4 regions of the Clostridium pabulibutyricum genome follow, and region 3 is predicted to be linked to each of the others. Evidence: riboswitches for the same ligand, from Rfam matches in the RefSeq annotation. Region 3 holds a riboswitch; each other region holds the start of a gene.

Region 1 (4,485 bases), on a different contig from region 3:
CCCTGACTTTTCAAGTTTTAGCTTTCCTTTAAGCGAACTGTCATATATATTTTGTTCAACATCTTCTTTGTTCGTACCCATAAGGCTTTCAGCCTCAGACACAAGCTTTTCCAGCGGCATATACGTATTTCCGAAATTGCAAAACTTGTTTACCAAATATCTCAGTCCACTTTGAATTCTAAAAGGTGAATTTGCTTCTATACCGAGGCTTCTGGCTATCCTGTCTGCAATTTTAAAGCCTATCCCTGCTATCTCATCTGTTAAAACATATGGATTTTTCTTTACTGCATCAATAGATGACGCTCCAAATTTTTTATGTATTTTTACGCATTGATTTGCACTTATACCATATGTCTGAAGGAAAATCATTATATTTCTTACTTCACTTTGTTTTGAATAGGAATCACATATAAGATTTATCTTTTTCTGTCCTATCCCCTCTATTTCTCTAAGCCTGTCAATGTGATTATCCATTATATAAAGTGTCTCTTTGCCGAACTTTTCAACTATCTTTCTCGCAGTAACCGGACCTATTCCTGATATCGCCCCTGATGAAAGATATCTTTCAATGCCGACTGTAGTATCAGGTACAACTTCCTCGGAATATTTTATCTTGAACTGCTGGCCAAAATTAGGATGCAGAACCCACTCACCAGTAAGTTTCAAATTCTGTCCCTCCATAATAAACGGGAGGTTTCCCACTACTGTTACAATACCACTTTTATTTTTCAATTTGGCAACCACATATCCATTTTCATCATTATGAAATACTACATCATCTATAATTCCCTGTATTTCTTCCATAAAGCTCCCCTATTTCTCAAAATACTATTAATATATTTCATTATAACATATCAAAAGCACGTCCCTTAAAGGTACGTGCTTTTATTTACAAATATTTCTTTATATCATCTACTTTGTTCAATTGTTCCCAAGGTACATCCAAATCCGTTCTTCCAAAATGTCCATATGCCGCAACTTGTCTATATATAGGTCTTTTTAAATCAAGTTCTCTAATGATTGCACCCGGTCTTAAATCAAAGGTTTTATTTATTATATCAACAACCTTGTCATCCGATATTTTCCCCGTTCCAAATGTATCTACCGTTATAGACACAGGTTTTGCAACTCCTATGGCATAAGCAAGCTGTATCTCGAGTTTATCAGAAACACCTGCTGCAACAAGATTTTTTGCCACCCATCTTGCAGCATATGCTGCCGATCTGTCAACTTTGGTTGGATCTTTTCCGGAAAATGCTCCTCCGCCGTGTCTTCCATATCCACCATAAGTATCTACTATTATCTTTCTTCCGGTAAGTCCCGAATCACCTTGAGGACCTCCTACGACAAATCTTCCTGTAGGATTTATAAAATATTTAGTATTCTCATCAAGAAACTTTGCAGGTATTATAGGTTTTATAACTTTTTCTATTATATCCTCTCTTATCTGCTCCTGAGTTACATGTGGATCATGCTGTGATGAAACTACAACCGTGTCTATTCTCACAGGCTTGTCATCTTCGTATTCTACAGTAACCTGAGTCTTTCCATCAGGCCTCAAATATGAAAGTGTACCGTCTTTTCTTACATCAGCCAACTTTTTTGAAAGTTTATGAGCCATATTTATTGGAAGAGGCATATATTCCGGAGTTTCGTTTGTAGCAAATCCAAACATCATTCCCTGATCTCCGGCACCTACTGCATCTACTTTGTCCATTTCTCCTGATTTAGCCTCAAAAGCTTCATTTACTCCCATTGCTATATCCGAAGACTGCTCATCTATTGAAGATATTACAGAACAAGTATCACAATCAAAACCGTATTTAGCTCTAGTATAACCTATTTCTTTTACAGTTTTTCTGACTATCTTTGGAATGTCAACATAGCACTTAGTTGATATTTCTCCCATAATCATAATCATCCCTGTAGTAGTCACTGTTTCACAAGCTACTCTTCCATCAGGATCTTGTGCCAGTATGGAATCAAGTATTGCGTCTGATATCTGATCGCACATTTTATCTGGATGTCCTTCTGTAACCGACTCAGAAGTGAATAACTTTCTCATATAATTTTACCTCCATCTGTATAAAATAAAAAACCTCTTCATAAGAAGAGGTCAATAAACATATCAACTCTCTTATCTCGCAGAAAAACTGCAGGAATTGGCACCTTAGTAAAATTACTGGTTGCCGGGTTTCATAGGGCCCTTTCCCTCCACCTCTCTCGATAAGAGTTTTAAATTGTAAAATAAAAAACACCAACTAGTGTTTTTTATATGGTGGAGGAAGATGGATTCGAACCATCGAAGTCGATGACAACAGATTTACAGTCTGCCCCCTTTAGCCACTCGGGAATTCCTCCAAATTTGGTGCTGGCAGTAGGCATCGAACCCACGACCTACTGATTACAAGTCAGTTGCTCTACCATCTGAGCTATGCCAGCTTATTCACTTGTTACATTAAAACCAAAATCCATAATTAATGGTGGGCACAACAGGGCTCGAACCTGTGACCCTCTGCTTGTAAGGCAGATGCTCTCCCAGCTGAGCTATGCGCCCATAATACTTGGTGGAGGAAGATGGATTCGAACCATCGAAGTCGATGACAACAGATTTACAGTCTGCCCCCTTTAGCCACTCGGGAATTCCTCCAAATTTGGTGCTGGCAGTAGGCATCGAACCCACGACCTACTGATTACAAGTCAGTTGCTCTACCATCTGAGCTATGCCAGCCTATTCACTACTTTAAATCAACTGCCGTACAAAGCAGCAAATACATTAACGTATGTTAGTATAACGTGTAGTTGGCTTTTTTTCAAATTCTATTTTTTCTTATATTTTGATAAACATCCTTTATTTACTCTGTATTACTTGTTTTTTCTCACAAAATCATACCTTTGCAAGTGTCATTTTTTTTGTAGTATTCTAATTTGAATCAAGCAATCATATAGATTATATATGACTTTTTAAAAACACGGATCATACATGAAAAAATAAAAAGCTTAATCAAAGAGGTGACATTGTGAACAAAATAAAAGCAAAGTATACAAATCCATTGGTATATCACAAACTAGGGAATTTTTTAAAAGATTATATAAGTAAAAATACAATCCTAGTGTGTATCGGTACAGACAGATACATAGGTGACTGCCTTGGACCTATGGTAGGTACATTACTTACATATAAACATTTTCCTCTTCCTGTCTACGGTACAATACAAGAACCTATACATGCCCTGAATATCAATAGAAAACTTGATGAAATCAAATTGAAACACAAAAACTGTAACATTCTTGGGATAGATGCCTGCCTTGGTGATACTGAAAGTATAGGAGAAATCCAAATAAGGGATTTTCCTGTCCATCCTGGAAAAGGTGTTGGAAAATCACTTCCAAATGTCGGAGAGGCTTCCATAATAGGTATCGTGGATTCAAATGCAAATAGGAATTTGTTCAGCAGTTCCAACAACATACGTCTAAATCTTATTTTATCCATGTCAAAGGTAATCCTTGACTCATTGACACATGCATATAACCTATATGAAAACTCAGATAAAATATATTAGTTAAAAAATCTAACTTATTAGAAAATTTACTAATAAATTAGATTCTTAATTTAATCAATAATAGTTATATCATCTCCAGTAAACGTAATCTCCATTTTATCAAGATATTCAAGTACTTTTCCTGTTCCAAGAGCTACACATGATACTGCATCTTCTGCAACATACACAGGCACATTTGTAGTGTTGTGTATAAGATCATTCAATCCATTCAGCAAAGCTCCTCCTCCAGTCATTATAATGCCTTTATCTGCTATATCAGCAGCAAGTTCAGGAGGAGTTTTTTCAAGTACTGCATGAGTAGTATCGGCTATTGCATTTATAGTATCTTTAAGTGCCTCTCTCATCTCATCCGAGGTCACTCTTATATTTTTAGGAAGTCCAGTGACGAGATCTCTACCTCTTATTTCCATTCCATCATCACTTCCGTCAAATGCCGATCCTATATTTATCTTCAACTCTTCCGCAGTTCTTTCACCTATCATAAGTTTTCGCTGTTTTCTTATGAATTTCATTATTGCTTCATCAAACTTGTCTCCTGCAACTTTGATTGATGATCTAACTACAATTCCTCCGAGAGAAATAACTGCTACATCTGTTGTTCCACCACCTATATCAATTACCATATTCCCTTCCGGTTTGGTTATATCTATTCCTGCACCTATGGCGGCAGCAAGCGGCTCTTCTATTAAAAATACCTTTTTTGCCCCTGCATTTTGTGCTGCATCGATTACGGCTCTTTTTTCAACTTCAGTAGCTTCGCATGGTACACAAACCACTACCCTTGGAGTAGTTCTTTTTTTACCACAAGCCTTTTCTATAAAATATTTAAGCATTTTTTCAGTTACATCATAATCGGATATTACACCATCCCTAAGCGGACGTATTGCTACAATATTTCCTGGAGTTCTTCCAATCATCTGCC
Region 2 (4,485 bases), on a different contig from region 3:
TGTTCACAATCATGTCTTGAAAATACTCTGCAAAAGAAATAACATTTCAACTGATGATTTTTATTATACGGATGAAATACAAACGGCAAAATCACTTACAGCTTCAGGGCTCGGAGTTAGCCTTATGGTAAGCAAGTCTGTCAGGGATATGGATTCTATAAAAGCAATACATCTTAATGATTCTATAACCTTTTATATATCTATTGCATTTAAGAAAAATCATTATATAACTTCTGTAGAAAGAAATATAGTTGATACAATACTTACTTCAAGTAAAAAGTTCAACAAAGTTTAAAACCAATTTGAAATATAGTTTTATTTCTTGTATAATACAACTATTTGTTAAAGAACTTCATGGAGGAATATGCTATGTTTTCAATGAATGGATTTGACAATAATATACTTCAGTTTATACAAAATCATATGAGAAGTTCAGTTATGGATGAAGCAATGATTGTTGTAACATCTCTTGGAAATCTAGGAATAATATGGATTGTAATTTCAGCATTTATTTTGATTAGAAAGAAAAACAAAACTGCGGTCATAGGGGTTTTATGTGCGATGCTTCTTGGAACTATTCTGGGACAGGAGATATTAAAGAATATAATACAAAGGCCAAGACCTTTCTTAGAATCCAGTGTAATTAACATGATTATTGAAAAACCAGTTTCATATTCTTTTCCTTCTGGACATACGACTGCAGCATTTGCGGCTGCAGGAATTTTGTCGAAGTATTTTAAGAAGTATTCTGTACTTTTTTTTACAATTGCTATTTTGATAGGATTCTCAAGATTATATTTATACGTACACTATCCTACTGATGTTATTGCAGGAGCAATTCTTGGATTAGTATGCAGCAGAATAGTGTACAATGGATTAAATAGGAATAAGGTAATTAAGAAGAGTTAGAGTTATTTTGAAAGATGAGCTGTATTGTTTAGAGTATATAAAACGGGAGCATGATCATCGCTGAAAACTAGCTCTGTTACAGAAGTATTTGTCAAAAACATATTGTGGTACATTCCCGGATCTAAATTAAAGATAGCCAAGATAGCTGCTTTTAATATACCTCCGTGGGCTACCACAAGTATTTTTTTGTATTTGTTTTTGGATACAATATCAATAAGTGCCTTTTTGATTCTATCACAAGCATTTTTTAAATGCATTTCTCCTTCATACAAAACAGCATCACCGGGATTTTTTTTCCATACTTCAAATTGTTCTTCATAGCTGTTTTCTATTTCATCTATGGTAAGGCCTTCCCAGAGGCCAAAATTTATTTCACGCAGGTCATTAACAATTATAGGTTTGGTTTCACTTTTGGCTGCAATTATTTCTGCAGTTTTCCTTGCACGTTTAAGCGGACTTGCATATACACAATCAAAATTTCCATTTAAGTATTCCGAGAGATGTTCAGCTTGCTTTATGCCTTCATCCGATAATTCGATGTCAGAGCATCCCTGAAATTTTCCAAGTTTATTCCATGGAGTTTGTCCATGTCTTATCAATAATAATTTTGTCTCCATATGTATACCTCCTAAATATTTAGCACCTATTAAATAGTAAAATATTTTAACATTTAAGTCAAACAGCGATGCTATAGACTTATTTTTAAAATGGATAAAAGATAATGAAAAATATTTTATTGACAAAATTAATTTGCGTGTGGTATTATTTAATTAATTTAATATGAAAATTCTTATCACGAGAGGTGGAGGGACTGGCCCAATGATGCCCGGCAACCTGATTTGCTTTCCATGGTGCCAATTCCAGCAGGTATTAAGTCACCTGAAAGATGAGAAACTTGAAGATACTTTCTTGTAACTCATTTCAAGAAGGTTTTTTATTTTATAAAAAGTTATGACCAAAATGGTTAAAACGAAAAAGAATTGATTGTATATTTTACGTAAAATAATAAGGAGGAAATTTATGAATATAAAGGTAAACGGAGAAGAGAAAACTATAAAAGACGGTGTAACAATTACTGAAATCTTGAAGATAGAAAATGTGGAAATGCCGGAGATGGTTTCTGTTCAGCTTAATGATGAATTTTTAGATAGAGATAAATTTGACGCTGTTGTTTTGAAAGAAAATGATAGGATAGACTTTTTGTATTTTATGGGGGGTGGAAGTTTTGGATTTTAGCGAAGATCAGATAGAAAGGTATTCGAGACACATAATATTGTCTGAAGTTGGAGTTGAGGGACAGGAAGAACTTTTAAATTCAAAGGTTCTAGTTATAGGAACCGGAGGACTTGGAGCGCCAGCAGCCATGTATCTTGCAGCGGCAGGAATTGGTACAATAGGGCTTGTAGACGGTGATGTGGTGGATCTTTCAAATCTTCAAAGACAGATAATACATCAGACAAAAGATGTAGGAAAACCAAAAGTACAGTCAGGAATGGAAACTATAAATGAACTCAATCCGGATGTAAATGTAGTAACTTATAATGAACTTGTGGATTCGAGTAATATTTTAGATATAATAAAGGATAAGGACTATGATTTTATAATAGATGGAACAGATAATTTTCCTTCAAAGTTTCTTATAAATGATGCGTGTGTACTTGCAAAAAAGCCTTTTTCTCATGGAGGCATAATAAGATTTCAGGGACAGCTTACGACTTATATACCAGATAATGGTACGCCATGCTATAGGTGTATATTCCAGTCACCGCCACCAGCAGGAGTTGTACCGACATGCAGGGAGGCGGGCGTTCTCGGAGTGATGGGCGGAGTTGTAGGAACACTTCAGGCAACCGAGGCTCTTAAATATTTACTCGGCCTTGGTGATAATCTTGCAGGATATCTTTTGACTTATAATGCACTTACAATGAATTTTAGAAAAATAAAAGTATCAAAAAATAAAAAATGCGGAATATGCAGTGAAAATCCTAAAATAAAGAACCTTATAGATTATGAACAGGCGGCTTGTGATTTGAAAAATGGTAATTTAAAAGGGTGATTGATTATGATTTATTTTGATAAAATTGAGTATAGTAAAATTATAAGACAGGCAAAAGAAGAATTCCCAAATGAGTGTTGTGGATATATTGGAGGACACAAAGACGAGAAAGGGGACGTATATATAGACAGGGTATATTCCTTAACCAATATGGATCACAGCAGTGAACATTTTTCAATGGATCCAAAGGAACAGTTTGCTGTTGTGAAGCTTATAAGAAGTGAAGGATTTGTTATGATTGGAAACTATCATTCACATCCATATTCACCTTCAAGGCCGTCAGAGGAAGACAAAAAACTTGCATTTGATCCGGGAATATTATATGGAATACTTTCTCTTCAAAAGAAAGAGCCTGTTTTTAACTTTTTCAAGGTTGACAAGGACAAAAATGTTGAAAAACTTGAATATAAATTTACTTAAAATAAAAATATAAGTTTGTTAAGGAGTGTGATATTTATGATAGATATAAGCCAGGATAATTATGATTCCATAGAATCTATAAAAGAAAAATCCAAACAGTATGCCGAAAAAAGCATAAATCCTGTCAGATTCAAGGCGTTTAGAGTATCCATGGGGTTGTATGAACAGAGAGAAAAAGAGACATATATGCTGAGGACTAGAATACCTGGAGGAGTTATAACATTAAAACAGTTTCAATGTATAAGCGACCTGGCAAAGAAATATGCAAATGGGAAAATAAAATTTACTTCGAGACAGGACATACAATTTCACGGTGTAAGCCTGGATTCAGCTTATCCTTTGATGGATGCACTTGTAAAAGTAGGAATAATAACAAAGGGAACAGGTGGAAACACTGTAAGAAATATCGAATGTTCACCACTTTCGGGAGTATCTATCGATGATGTATTTGATGTAACGCCATATATGAAAGCGGCTACAAACTATCTTATCAAGGATCCTACAACAATGAACATGCCTAGAAAATATAAAATAGCATTTTCAAACAGCCCTGAAGATACCGGTAATGCAGCTATGTCAGACCTTGGCTTTATTGCAAAGATAGTGGATGGGAAAAAGGGATTTGTGCTGTATGGAGCAGGTGGCTTTGGAGGAAATCCAAGAGTATCTATAAAACTTAGAGATTTTATAAATGCAGAGGATATATTGTACTATATACAGGCTATGAAAAATGTATTTGAAGCAGAGGGTGACAGGACTAACAAACACAAGGCACGAATAAGATATATACTTATGAGGCTCGGACAGGAAAAATTCATAGAGTTGTTTGAAAGTGAAGTGGAAAAACTCAAGAAAGAGGGCGGACTTGAAGTAAAAGTAAAGGAAGATGAGTTCATAGTCAACAAAACAGAACGGTTTGTGAAAAACGTGGAAATATCGAAAGAACTTGAAAATATACTTTTCCCTCAGAAACAGCCTGGATTTTATTCAGTTTATGTACATCCGCAAAGCGGGAATCTGGAAGTTTCGAATTTAGATAGTGTACTTGATTTTATAGCACAGCTTGATTATGAAATTTCAATTAGAATTACAAATACACA
Region 3 (4,485 bases):
ATGCTAATATAAGACCTATAAAAACCTATGATGGTGTAAAGACAAGATATGACAATGTAAATCTTGTGATATTCAGGGAAAATACTGAAGACTTATATGCAGGAATAGAGTTTATGGTAAATCCTGATACAGCTCAGAGTGTAAAGATTATATCGAAAAAAGCCAGCGAGAGAATAGTGAGAGCTGCATTTGAGTATGCGGTTAAAAATGGAAGAAGGAAAGTTACTGCAGTTCACAAAGCAAATATAATGAAACTTTCAGATGGATTGTTTTTAAGAACTGCCCGTGATATTGCAGAGGAATATAAAAATATCGAATTTGAAGATGTTATAGTAGATGCAATGAGCATGAAGCTTGTTATGAATCCTGAAAATTATGATGTACTTGTTATGCCGAACTTATACGGAGACATTCTCTCTGATATGGCTTCCGGTCTCATAGGCGGACTTGGACTTGTACCTGGTGCCAATGTAGGAGAAAATGCTGCGGTTTTTGAAGCTGCTCATGGTTCTGCACCTGATATCGCAGGCACGGGGAAGGCAAATCCTACGGCTGTAATTCTTTCATCTGTAATGATGCTTAAACATATTGGTGAAAATGAAGCTGCAGCCAGGATAGAGAGTGCAGTTGAGTCGGTTTTGAAGGAAGGAAAAATTTTGACATGTGATCTTGGAGGAGATGCAAGTACTTCCGAGTTTACCGATGAAATAATTTCAAAACTGTAAATTATAATATGAAAGAAACCGCAGAGCTTCAATTTTTATTGGAACCTGTGGTTTCTTTATATTTACATAAGTTTGTTCAAATCATAAGGTGTTTCTTGATATACATAGTAGTTTAGCCAGTTTAAAAACAGAAGGTTTGCATGACCTTTCCATCTTGACAATGGGGTTTTCGACATGTCATCATTAGGAAAATAGTGTTTTGGAATGTCTACTTTGAGGTTTGAATTTAGATCTCTGTCGTATTCTGATTTTAAAGTCATTGTGTCATACTCTGAATGACCTGTAACGAATATCTGGCGTCCGCCCTTTGTAGCTATTATATACATTCCGGCTTCTTTGGATTCGGATAATATCTGAAGTTCCGGAATTTTTTCGACATCCTCGCGTTTGTTGTAGGTATGCCTTGAATGCGGTGCCCAGAATATGTCGTCAAATCCTCTTAGAAGTCTTATATTTTTTTTATTTATGGTATGTTCAAAAACACCAAATATCTTTTTATCCAGCGGATATTTTGGAATGCCAAAATGATGGTATAATCCTGCCTGTGCACCCCAGCATATGTGAAGTGTAGAGTATGCATTCATCAAGGACCAGTCCATGATTTTGGCAAGTTCATCCCAATAGTCTACATCTTCAAAATCAAGCTTTTCCACAGGGGCTCCGGTTATTATCATACCGTCAAATTTTCTGTACTTTACTTCATCAAAAGTTTCGTAGTATTTAAATAAATATTCTTCCGAAGTGTTTTTTGGACTGTGGGATCTTGGATACATCAAAGTTATGTCAACCTGAAGAGGTGAATTTCCAAGGAGCCGTAAAATTTGTGTTTCAGTGACGGTTTTAACCGGCATAAGATTTAATATTACTATGTTGAGAGGTCTTATGTCTTGTCTTGTTGCACGATCTTCGTTCATTACAAATATGTTTTCAGACTTCAATGTTTTACTGGCTGGTAAGTCATTGGGTATATTTATTGGCATCAAACTCATCCTTTACAAATAATAGCATTATCAAATAAGAGTCTTATTTCAAGCTACGAGTATGGAAAATAGTCATAAAAAAATAAAAGGCTGTCCTTCTATAAGAAAAACAACTTTCGGTTAAAACTATTTTTCTTATCTTTCAGAAATAATCTGTAGGAATTAACACCGTGCATTCAAATGAAAAATGCTGGTTGTCGGGCATCATTGGGCCAGTCCCTCTGCCACTCTTGATAAGACTATATTTAATTAATAAATATGATATACTATAATATTATTATTGTCAAGGAGAGGCGTTGAGCAGGATTTCAAGTTTTAATACGGGCCGGATATTTTTCTAAAAGAGGGTGGATTGAATGATTTTTGAGGAGTTTATGGATAAATTTAAGGACAGATTTATTTTCTTTGATGGAGCTATGGGAACCATGCTTCAAAAATATGGATTGAAGAAGGGAGAACCTCCGGAGATCTTGAATATAACCAGTGGAGAGAAGATAAAAAAGATACATGAGGCATATCTTGAGGCAGGAGCGGATATAATAACCACAAATACATTTGGAACAAGTGAATTAAGATGCAGATATCTTGGATATTCTCAAGAGGAAGTTCTTGAAAAAGGCATAGAGATTGCCATGTCTGCGGTCAGTGGAAAGGATGACAAGTTTGTGGCACTTGATATCGGACCTATAGGAGAGGCTATGGAACCTTTTGGAGATTTGAGCTTTGAAACTGCATACAACTTGTTTAAAAAACAGGTTCTTGTTGGAGAAAGGGAAGGCGTAGATTTTATACTGATTGAAACTATGATGGACATATGCGAGATGAAGGCAGCGGTACTTGCAGCCAGAGAAAACAGTTCTATTCCGGTATTTTGTACAATGACTTTTCAAGAAGATGGAATTACACGTTCTGGAACGGATCCTCAAACCATGGTGTTTACGCTTGAAAGTCTTGGGGCTGATGTTATTGGTGTAAATTGTTGTTCAGGCCCAAAAAAGATTAAAAAAATAGTAGATGAAATCTTGAAATATTCATCTACACCGGTAATGGTACAGCCTAATGCCGGGCTTCCAAGATATGATGGAAATAGAGCTTATTATGACATTTGCCCACACGAGTTTTCACGTTATATGAAAATTATGGCCCAAAGTGGTGTGAAAATGCTGGGAGGCTGCTGTGGTACAAATCCGAAATTTATCAAGACCATGCGGGCCGAAATAGAAAATTCTTTTTGATTTGTATGGAATAATTCAATCAATTAATATAGAATATAGTTAGAAAATAATTTTGATTGTCTTTAGGAGAAAAAATCATGGAAAGAGTTAATGGAAAGTTAAATAAGTACATACCTCAGATAAATGGAACGCTTAGGGGTCACATGATACACGTTCCAAGTGTGATAAGAGAGGCAACTGGAATTAAAGTTTTTGGAAAGAGGATAAAGTCCTTTGCATTTACAACGGACATTGCAGTAATTAAAAATATAGATGCAGATGCGGTTTTTGCGGTGTACCCTTTTACTCCACAATCTGTTATAACAGAGGCTCTTGTTGCAGCATCCGATGTTCCTATCTTTTGCGGCGTCGGAGGTGGACTCACTACGGGAAAAAGAGTGATAAACTTAGCGCTTAACGCTGAATTTACAGGGGCCATGGGTGTAGTTGTAAATAGTCCGACTCCAAATGATGTTGTTGAAGCTATAAGCAGCACTATAGACATACCTGTCATTGTAACTGTAGTTTCGGAGAAAGACGATATAAAGAGCAGGATAGAGGCGGGAACGTCTATTTTAAATGTATCTGCAGGATCAAAAACGACTTCGCTTGTAAAGAATATAAGAAATAAGTTTCCAAATTTTCCTATAATGGCTACTGGAGGCAGAAGTGACGAGAGTATAATTGAAACTATAAAATCCGGTGCAAATGCAATTTCATATACACCGCCCTCTACAGCTGAGTTGTTCAAAGAAACTATGTTTAAGTATAGAAATATGTAAATTTTAATTTTAAAATTTTTTATCTTGAACCGGTGGAGAATATCTACTGGTTTATAATTATGCATAAAATATCAAAATGATACTTTAAAGCTCAATATTAAAAAAACAGTGTTTATACACCGTATGAAAACGATTTTGAAGAAGAATACATAAAATTATTTCTACCAATACAGAAAAAAATATTGCATAATTATAATAATGTATGTATAATTATAATATAGTTTATTTTTGAAAACAAAAAATATTTATATAAAATACTCAGATGGGGGTCTTGGTTTATGAAAGATAAAGTTGTACTAGCATATTCAGGAGGATTGGATACTTCAATTATAATTCCCTGGCTTAAAGAAAACTACGATTTGGATGTTGTAGCTGTTTGTATGGACGTTGGACAGGAAGATGATTTTAATGCCATAAAAGAGAAGGCTTTAAGAACAGGAGCATCCAAAGCATATGTAGAAGACTTAAAAGATGAATTTGTAAAAGATTATATATTCAAGGCTGTAAAAGCACACCTTCTCTATGAAGATGAATATATGCTTGGAACATCTCTTGCTAGACCTCTTATGTCTAAGAAACTTGTAGAGATTGCACATAAAGAAGGAGCAAAATATATAGCACACGGCTGTACAGGAAAAGGAAATGACCAGGTGCGTTTCGAAGTGGGGATAGCATGTTTTGATCCTTCCATAGAAATAATTGCACCTTGGAGAATATGGGATATAAAATCAAGGGAAGATGCAATAGATTACGCACATGAAAAAGGTGTTGAAGTTACTGCTAC
Region 4 (4,485 bases), on a different contig from region 3:
TTGTAGGTTCCGATACCATTGAACTTCTTAAAAAATATAACATAAACAAGGCTTTCATGGCTTCCACGGGAATATCAATAAAAAATGGCATAACAAACAGTTCAATGCAGGAATATGAGATAAAAAAACTTGTTGTACAAAAGAGTCATACTGTATACGTTCTTGTAGATCACTCAAAATTTGGGATTTCCTCTTTAATGACATATTGTTCCATGGATAACGTAGATTATATCATAACAGACAAAAAACCTCAGGATAATTACGTGGAATTCATTGAAAAGAACAACACTAATTTAATAATATCATCAAGTGACAAATACATGTCCATGCAAAAATGATTCATTAAATAAAAGAGCTGCCTCGGGCAGCTCTTTTATTTAATCTACAATATAACTACTGGTTTTATTAAATCCTTTGGCTTATTTTTCATAAGAAGAAGTGCTTCCTCTATATGGTCAAAACCATGGTACACATATGTAACAAGCTTTCCAGAATCAACACGATTGTGTCTTACAAGATCAATCAATCTCTCCATTCTTAGCCTTCCACCAGGACATAATCCACCTTTTATTGTCTTATGGGCCATTCCGCATCCCCATTCTTCTCTTGGTATTTCAAGATTTTCACTTTCACCCTCTATAAGTACAGTAGAGTGACTGTCTGAAATGCTAACTGCATATTTCTTAAGCCTCATCATGCATCTGCTTCAACCCAGTATATCCGAAAAACTGTATCTTGCTCTCATTCCAGTATATTTATTTACCATATTATATACCTTTTGAATATCTTTAAGCATTATAACTACAGCCAGCATTTTATCTTTTCCATCCCTTATCGGTGTGAAGCTTTTTTTATTTAGATATACCGTACCATCGGTATTTTCATATTCTGGTCTTGCTATTTGATCATAGATATGTTTCCAGATAATTTTCTATTGACTTTACGGCTGCAGCTACAAGACCCAGGGTATGTTTATATACAAACTGACGCTTGCATGTTAAATTAATCATCCCTTTTCCTCCAAAAGTAATCTATATATAGACATTATAGCATTTACAAGTATATTTATAAAAATCAGACCCATCCAATTTGGATAGGTCTGCTGTATCTAATTATTCTCTTTTAAAGTCATATCAAACTTTAGAAAGCGCCTGATTCAAATCATATATAAGATCGTCCGCACCTTCAACTCCTATTGAAAGTCTTATGAGATCCGGAGTTATCCCGGCTGCTCTCTGCTGCTCTTCATTAAGTTCTGCATGTGTTGTGCTTGCAGGATGGATTACAAGTGATTTTGCATCTGCCACATTTGCAAGGAGAGAGAAAAGTTCAAGACTGTTTATAAACTTCTTCCCTGCTTCAAGTCCTCCTTTTATACCAAAGGTGAAAATTGAACCTGCTCCCTTTGGCAAATACTTCTTTGCAAGCTCTTTGTATGGATTTCCTTCAAGTTCCGGATAGTTTACCCATGCAACTTTTGGATGGTTGCTTAAAAATTCAACTATTTTCCTTGTATTTTCTACATGTCTTTCAACTCTAAGCGAAAGTGATTCAAGTCCTAAAAGGAAATAAAATGCACTTTGTGGACTTAAGGTCGCTCCTGTATTTCTAAGCAGCTGTACTCTTGCTTTTGTTGCAAAAGCAGTAGGACCAAGATCTGCATATACAAGTCCGTTATAACTTTCATCAGGTGTTGTGAAATCAGGGAACTTTCCGCTTCCGGCCCAGTCGAATTTTCCTCCGTCCACTATTATTCCACCAAGAGTTGTTCCATGTCCTCCTATGAATTTTGTAGCGGAATGTACAACTACGTCTGCACCATATTCTATTGGTCTTACAAGATATGGGGTTCCAAATGTATTGTCTATGATAAAAGGTATTTTGTTGTCATGTGCTACATTTGCTACAGCCTCTATGTCAAGAATATTTATCTTTGGATTTCCTATCGTTTCTGCATAAACAGCTTTCGTCTTGTCATTTATGGCTTTTCTTATGTTTTCAGGATCATCGGGATCAACAAATACAACATCAATTCCAAGTTTTTTAAGTGTTACTGAAAACAACTCATATGTCCCACCGTACAAAGTGCTTGCTGCAACTATGTTGTCTCCTGCACTCGCAACATTCAAAACTGCATAAAGTATTGCTGCAAGTCCGGATGCTGTTGCAAGTCCTGCACTTCCGCCTTCAAGAGCTGCAACTCTCTTTTCAAATACATCTTCTGTTGGATTCATTATTCTTCCGTAAACATTTCCCGGTTTCTTAAGCTGAAAAAAATCAGCTGCCTCGTCTGCATCTTTAAAAACAAAAGATGTGGTTTGGTATATTGGAACCGCCCTTGCTCCTGTTGCAGGATCCGGTACCTGTCCTGCATGAACCTGTAATGTTTCAAATGACAATTTTCTCTCTTTGCTCATTCCTATCTCTCCTTTTTAATTAAAAAATAAAAACTTCCTACAGTGAAACTGTAAGAAGTAAGAATTATCAATGTTTCTCATCTTTCAGGTTTCACCTGCTGGAATTAGCACCGTCGAATAAAAATTCATTCAGGTTGCCGGACATCATAGGGCCAGTCCCTCCGCCTCTCTTGATAAGAAGTTCAATATTAAATTTGTATTAAATATATGTTTACTATACATTCTTGAATTTTAATTGTCAATATAAATTTCAAACTTTTTTTATATTTGTGAAAGTGCATTTTTTATATCTTCTTTTATGTCATCCGTATCTTCTATACCCACAGATAGTCTTACCAAGTCATCATACACACCCATCTGCTGTCTTTCCTTATCCGTGTTGTTTGCACATATTGTAGATGCCGGATGTATTATTATAGTTTTAGTATCACCTATATTCGTAAGATTCAATATAAGTTTTAAACTGTTTAAAAACTTATATGCCCTTTCCTTACTGCCAAGTCTAAACGTAAGTATACTCCCCGCACCCTTTTTATAATATTTCTCAGCAAGGCAATGATACTTCGAACTTTCAAGTCCAGGATAGTTTACCGCATCAACTTTATCCTGCTTCTCAAGATATCTCGCAATTTCAAGGGCATTTTTACAGTGTCTCTCCATCCTAAGTGAAAGAGTCTCAATTCCGGTTAAATTCAGAAAGGCTGTAGAAGGTGACATGGCAGGTCCTACATCTCTTCCTATCGTGTCTTTCAATTTTGCCGTAAATGCCATTTTCCCATACTGTTTTGCATAAGCTGCAAAGCCTTTATGCTTTGGACTTCTATATTTGCTACTTCCTCCGTCTATTATAATTCCACCTATTGAGTTGGACGTTCCATTTATATACTTGGAGGCAGAATGCACGACAATATCCACTCCATGCTCAAGAGGTCTTATAAGATAAGGAGTTGTTATTGTGGAATCCACTGCAAAAATTATATCATTTAGACTGCATATTCCAGCAATGCCTTCGATATCGAGTATATCAAGTTTCGGATTTCCTATGGTTTCTGCAAACACGAGCTTTGTATTTTCAGTTATCTCCTCTTGAAGTGACTCTCTTGTAATATCATCTAAAAATTTTACTTTTATGCCCAGCGAAGTAAGATTTCTTATAAGCGTATAAGTTCCTCCATACAATCCACTTGATGCAATTATTTCATCTCCTGGAGCAACTGTGTTCATTATTACAAGATAAATTGCACTCATTCCAGATGCTGCAGCTGTTGCAACAAATCCATTTTCAAGACTTGCCATTCTTCTTTCAAAGGACATTACCGTAGGATTTGACATCCTCGTATACGCATATCCCATAGCCTTTCCATTAAATATATTTTCAAGCTTTTCAGCGCTGGTATACGCATATGCATTCGTAAGGTACACCGGCGTATTTGTAGAACCGGTATAATCTATATTCAAATTTCCATGTATCAGTTTAGTATCGAATTTCATAATTTCACCTCAAATCTCAAAGGTACCCATAAAAAGATTCTATCTATTTCTTTTCTATTACAAGTAAATTGTATCCATCATAATTTTTGTCTATTGAAACTATCTTATGACCCTCTTTTTTAACACTTTCCGGAACATTGTTTATAGGATCTCCATCATCAATGTAAAATCCTTTTTTCTCGCCGGACCTTATTTTTGAAAGTTCAATTTTAACCTTGACAAAATTTATGGGACACTTTACTCCTCTGAAATCTACAACTTCAGTGTCATTTTCAGCTTCAGAATTGTTTTCAGTATTTACAGCTTTCGAAACTGTTTCATTTTCTTTTGCAAGTGTTATTTCAAGTTTTCCATCCAATGACTTATACATGTCATTTACTTTATTGAAAAGGTACTCAACTTCATCAATTTTATCTGAAATATCGTCTATATCCCCAATTTTAAAATCTATTAGAGTGTCAAATAAATCTTTAACCGATTTTTTCACATATCCTGCATTCACAAAGTTCTTTGCAAATTGTGCAAATATCTCCCTGTCCTTATTTGTATCAACCCCTCTAAGAACAAGAAGTGTTCT

The links. Region 3 has a riboswitch for S-adenosylmethionine ahead of metA (homoserine O-acetyltransferase MetA). Riboswitches for the same ligand answer to the same signal wherever they lie in the genome.
Region 1: it holds a riboswitch for S-adenosylmethionine, as region 3 does, so the genes downstream of both, metK (methionine adenosyltransferase) here and metA (homoserine O-acetyltransferase MetA) in region 3, are expected to answer to the same signal.
Region 2: it holds a riboswitch for S-adenosylmethionine, as region 3 does, so the genes downstream of both, thiS (sulfur carrier protein ThiS) here and metA (homoserine O-acetyltransferase MetA) in region 3, are expected to answer to the same signal.
Region 4: it holds a riboswitch for S-adenosylmethionine, as region 3 does, so the genes downstream of both, AC4CVH_RS09980 (O-acetylhomoserine aminocarboxypropyltransferase/cysteine synthase family protein) here and metA (homoserine O-acetyltransferase MetA) in region 3, are expected to answer to the same signal.

What each region holds. Positions count from the first base shown of each region.
Region 1 covers NZ_JBZAYZ010000009.1:27,942-32,426, forward strand. The annotation lists gene recD2 (SF1B family DNA helicase RecD2) at 1-804, opposite strand, end outside; gene metK (methionine adenosyltransferase) at 890-2,065, opposite strand; SAM riboswitch class I at 2,135-2,233, opposite strand; tRNA gene AC4CVH_RS10525 (tRNA-Tyr) at 2,277-2,361, opposite strand; tRNA gene AC4CVH_RS10530 (tRNA-Thr) at 2,367-2,442, opposite strand; tRNA gene AC4CVH_RS10535 (tRNA-Val) at 2,482-2,557, opposite strand; tRNA gene AC4CVH_RS10540 (tRNA-Tyr) at 2,566-2,650, opposite strand; tRNA gene AC4CVH_RS10545 (tRNA-Thr) at 2,656-2,731, opposite strand; gene yyaC (spore protease YyaC) at 3,021-3,563, shown strand; gene AC4CVH_RS10555 (rod shape-determining protein) at 3,614-4,485, opposite strand, start outside.
Region 2 covers NZ_JBZAYZ010000008.1:73,136-77,620, reverse strand. The annotation lists gene AC4CVH_RS10020 (LysR family transcriptional regulator) at 1-295, shown strand, start outside; gene AC4CVH_RS10015 (phosphatase PAP2 family protein) at 370-909, shown strand; gene AC4CVH_RS10010 (histidine phosphatase family protein) at 912-1,526, opposite strand; SAM riboswitch class I at 1,697-1,802, shown strand; gene thiS (sulfur carrier protein ThiS) at 1,930-2,145, shown strand; gene AC4CVH_RS10000 (HesA/MoeB/ThiF family protein) at 2,135-2,965, shown strand; gene AC4CVH_RS09995 (M67 family metallopeptidase) at 2,972-3,385, shown strand; gene AC4CVH_RS09990 (ferredoxin-like domain-containing protein) at 3,422-4,485, shown strand, end outside.
Region 3 covers NZ_JBZAYZ010000003.1:260,708-265,192, reverse strand. The annotation lists gene AC4CVH_RS06390 (isocitrate/isopropylmalate dehydrogenase family protein) at 1-725, shown strand, start outside; gene metA (homoserine O-acetyltransferase MetA) at 788-1,705, opposite strand; SAM riboswitch class I at 1,838-1,945, opposite strand; gene AC4CVH_RS06380 (homocysteine S-methyltransferase family protein) at 2,062-2,940, shown strand; gene AC4CVH_RS06375 (beta/alpha barrel domain-containing protein) at 3,018-3,701, shown strand; gene AC4CVH_RS06370 (argininosuccinate synthase) at 3,980-4,485, shown strand, end outside.
Region 4 covers NZ_JBZAYZ010000008.1:67,930-72,414, forward strand. The annotation lists gene AC4CVH_RS09970 (DeoR/GlpR family DNA-binding transcription regulator) at 1-338, shown strand, start outside; partial or broken gene AC4CVH_RS09975 (NAD(P)-dependent alcohol dehydrogenase) at 383-634, opposite strand; gene AC4CVH_RS09980 (O-acetylhomoserine aminocarboxypropyltransferase/cysteine synthase family protein) at 1,134-2,417, opposite strand; SAM riboswitch class I at 2,492-2,597, opposite strand; gene AC4CVH_RS09985 (O-acetylhomoserine aminocarboxypropyltransferase/cysteine synthase family protein) at 2,679-3,908, opposite strand; gene AC4CVH_RS09990 (ferredoxin-like domain-containing protein) at 3,952-4,485, opposite strand, start outside.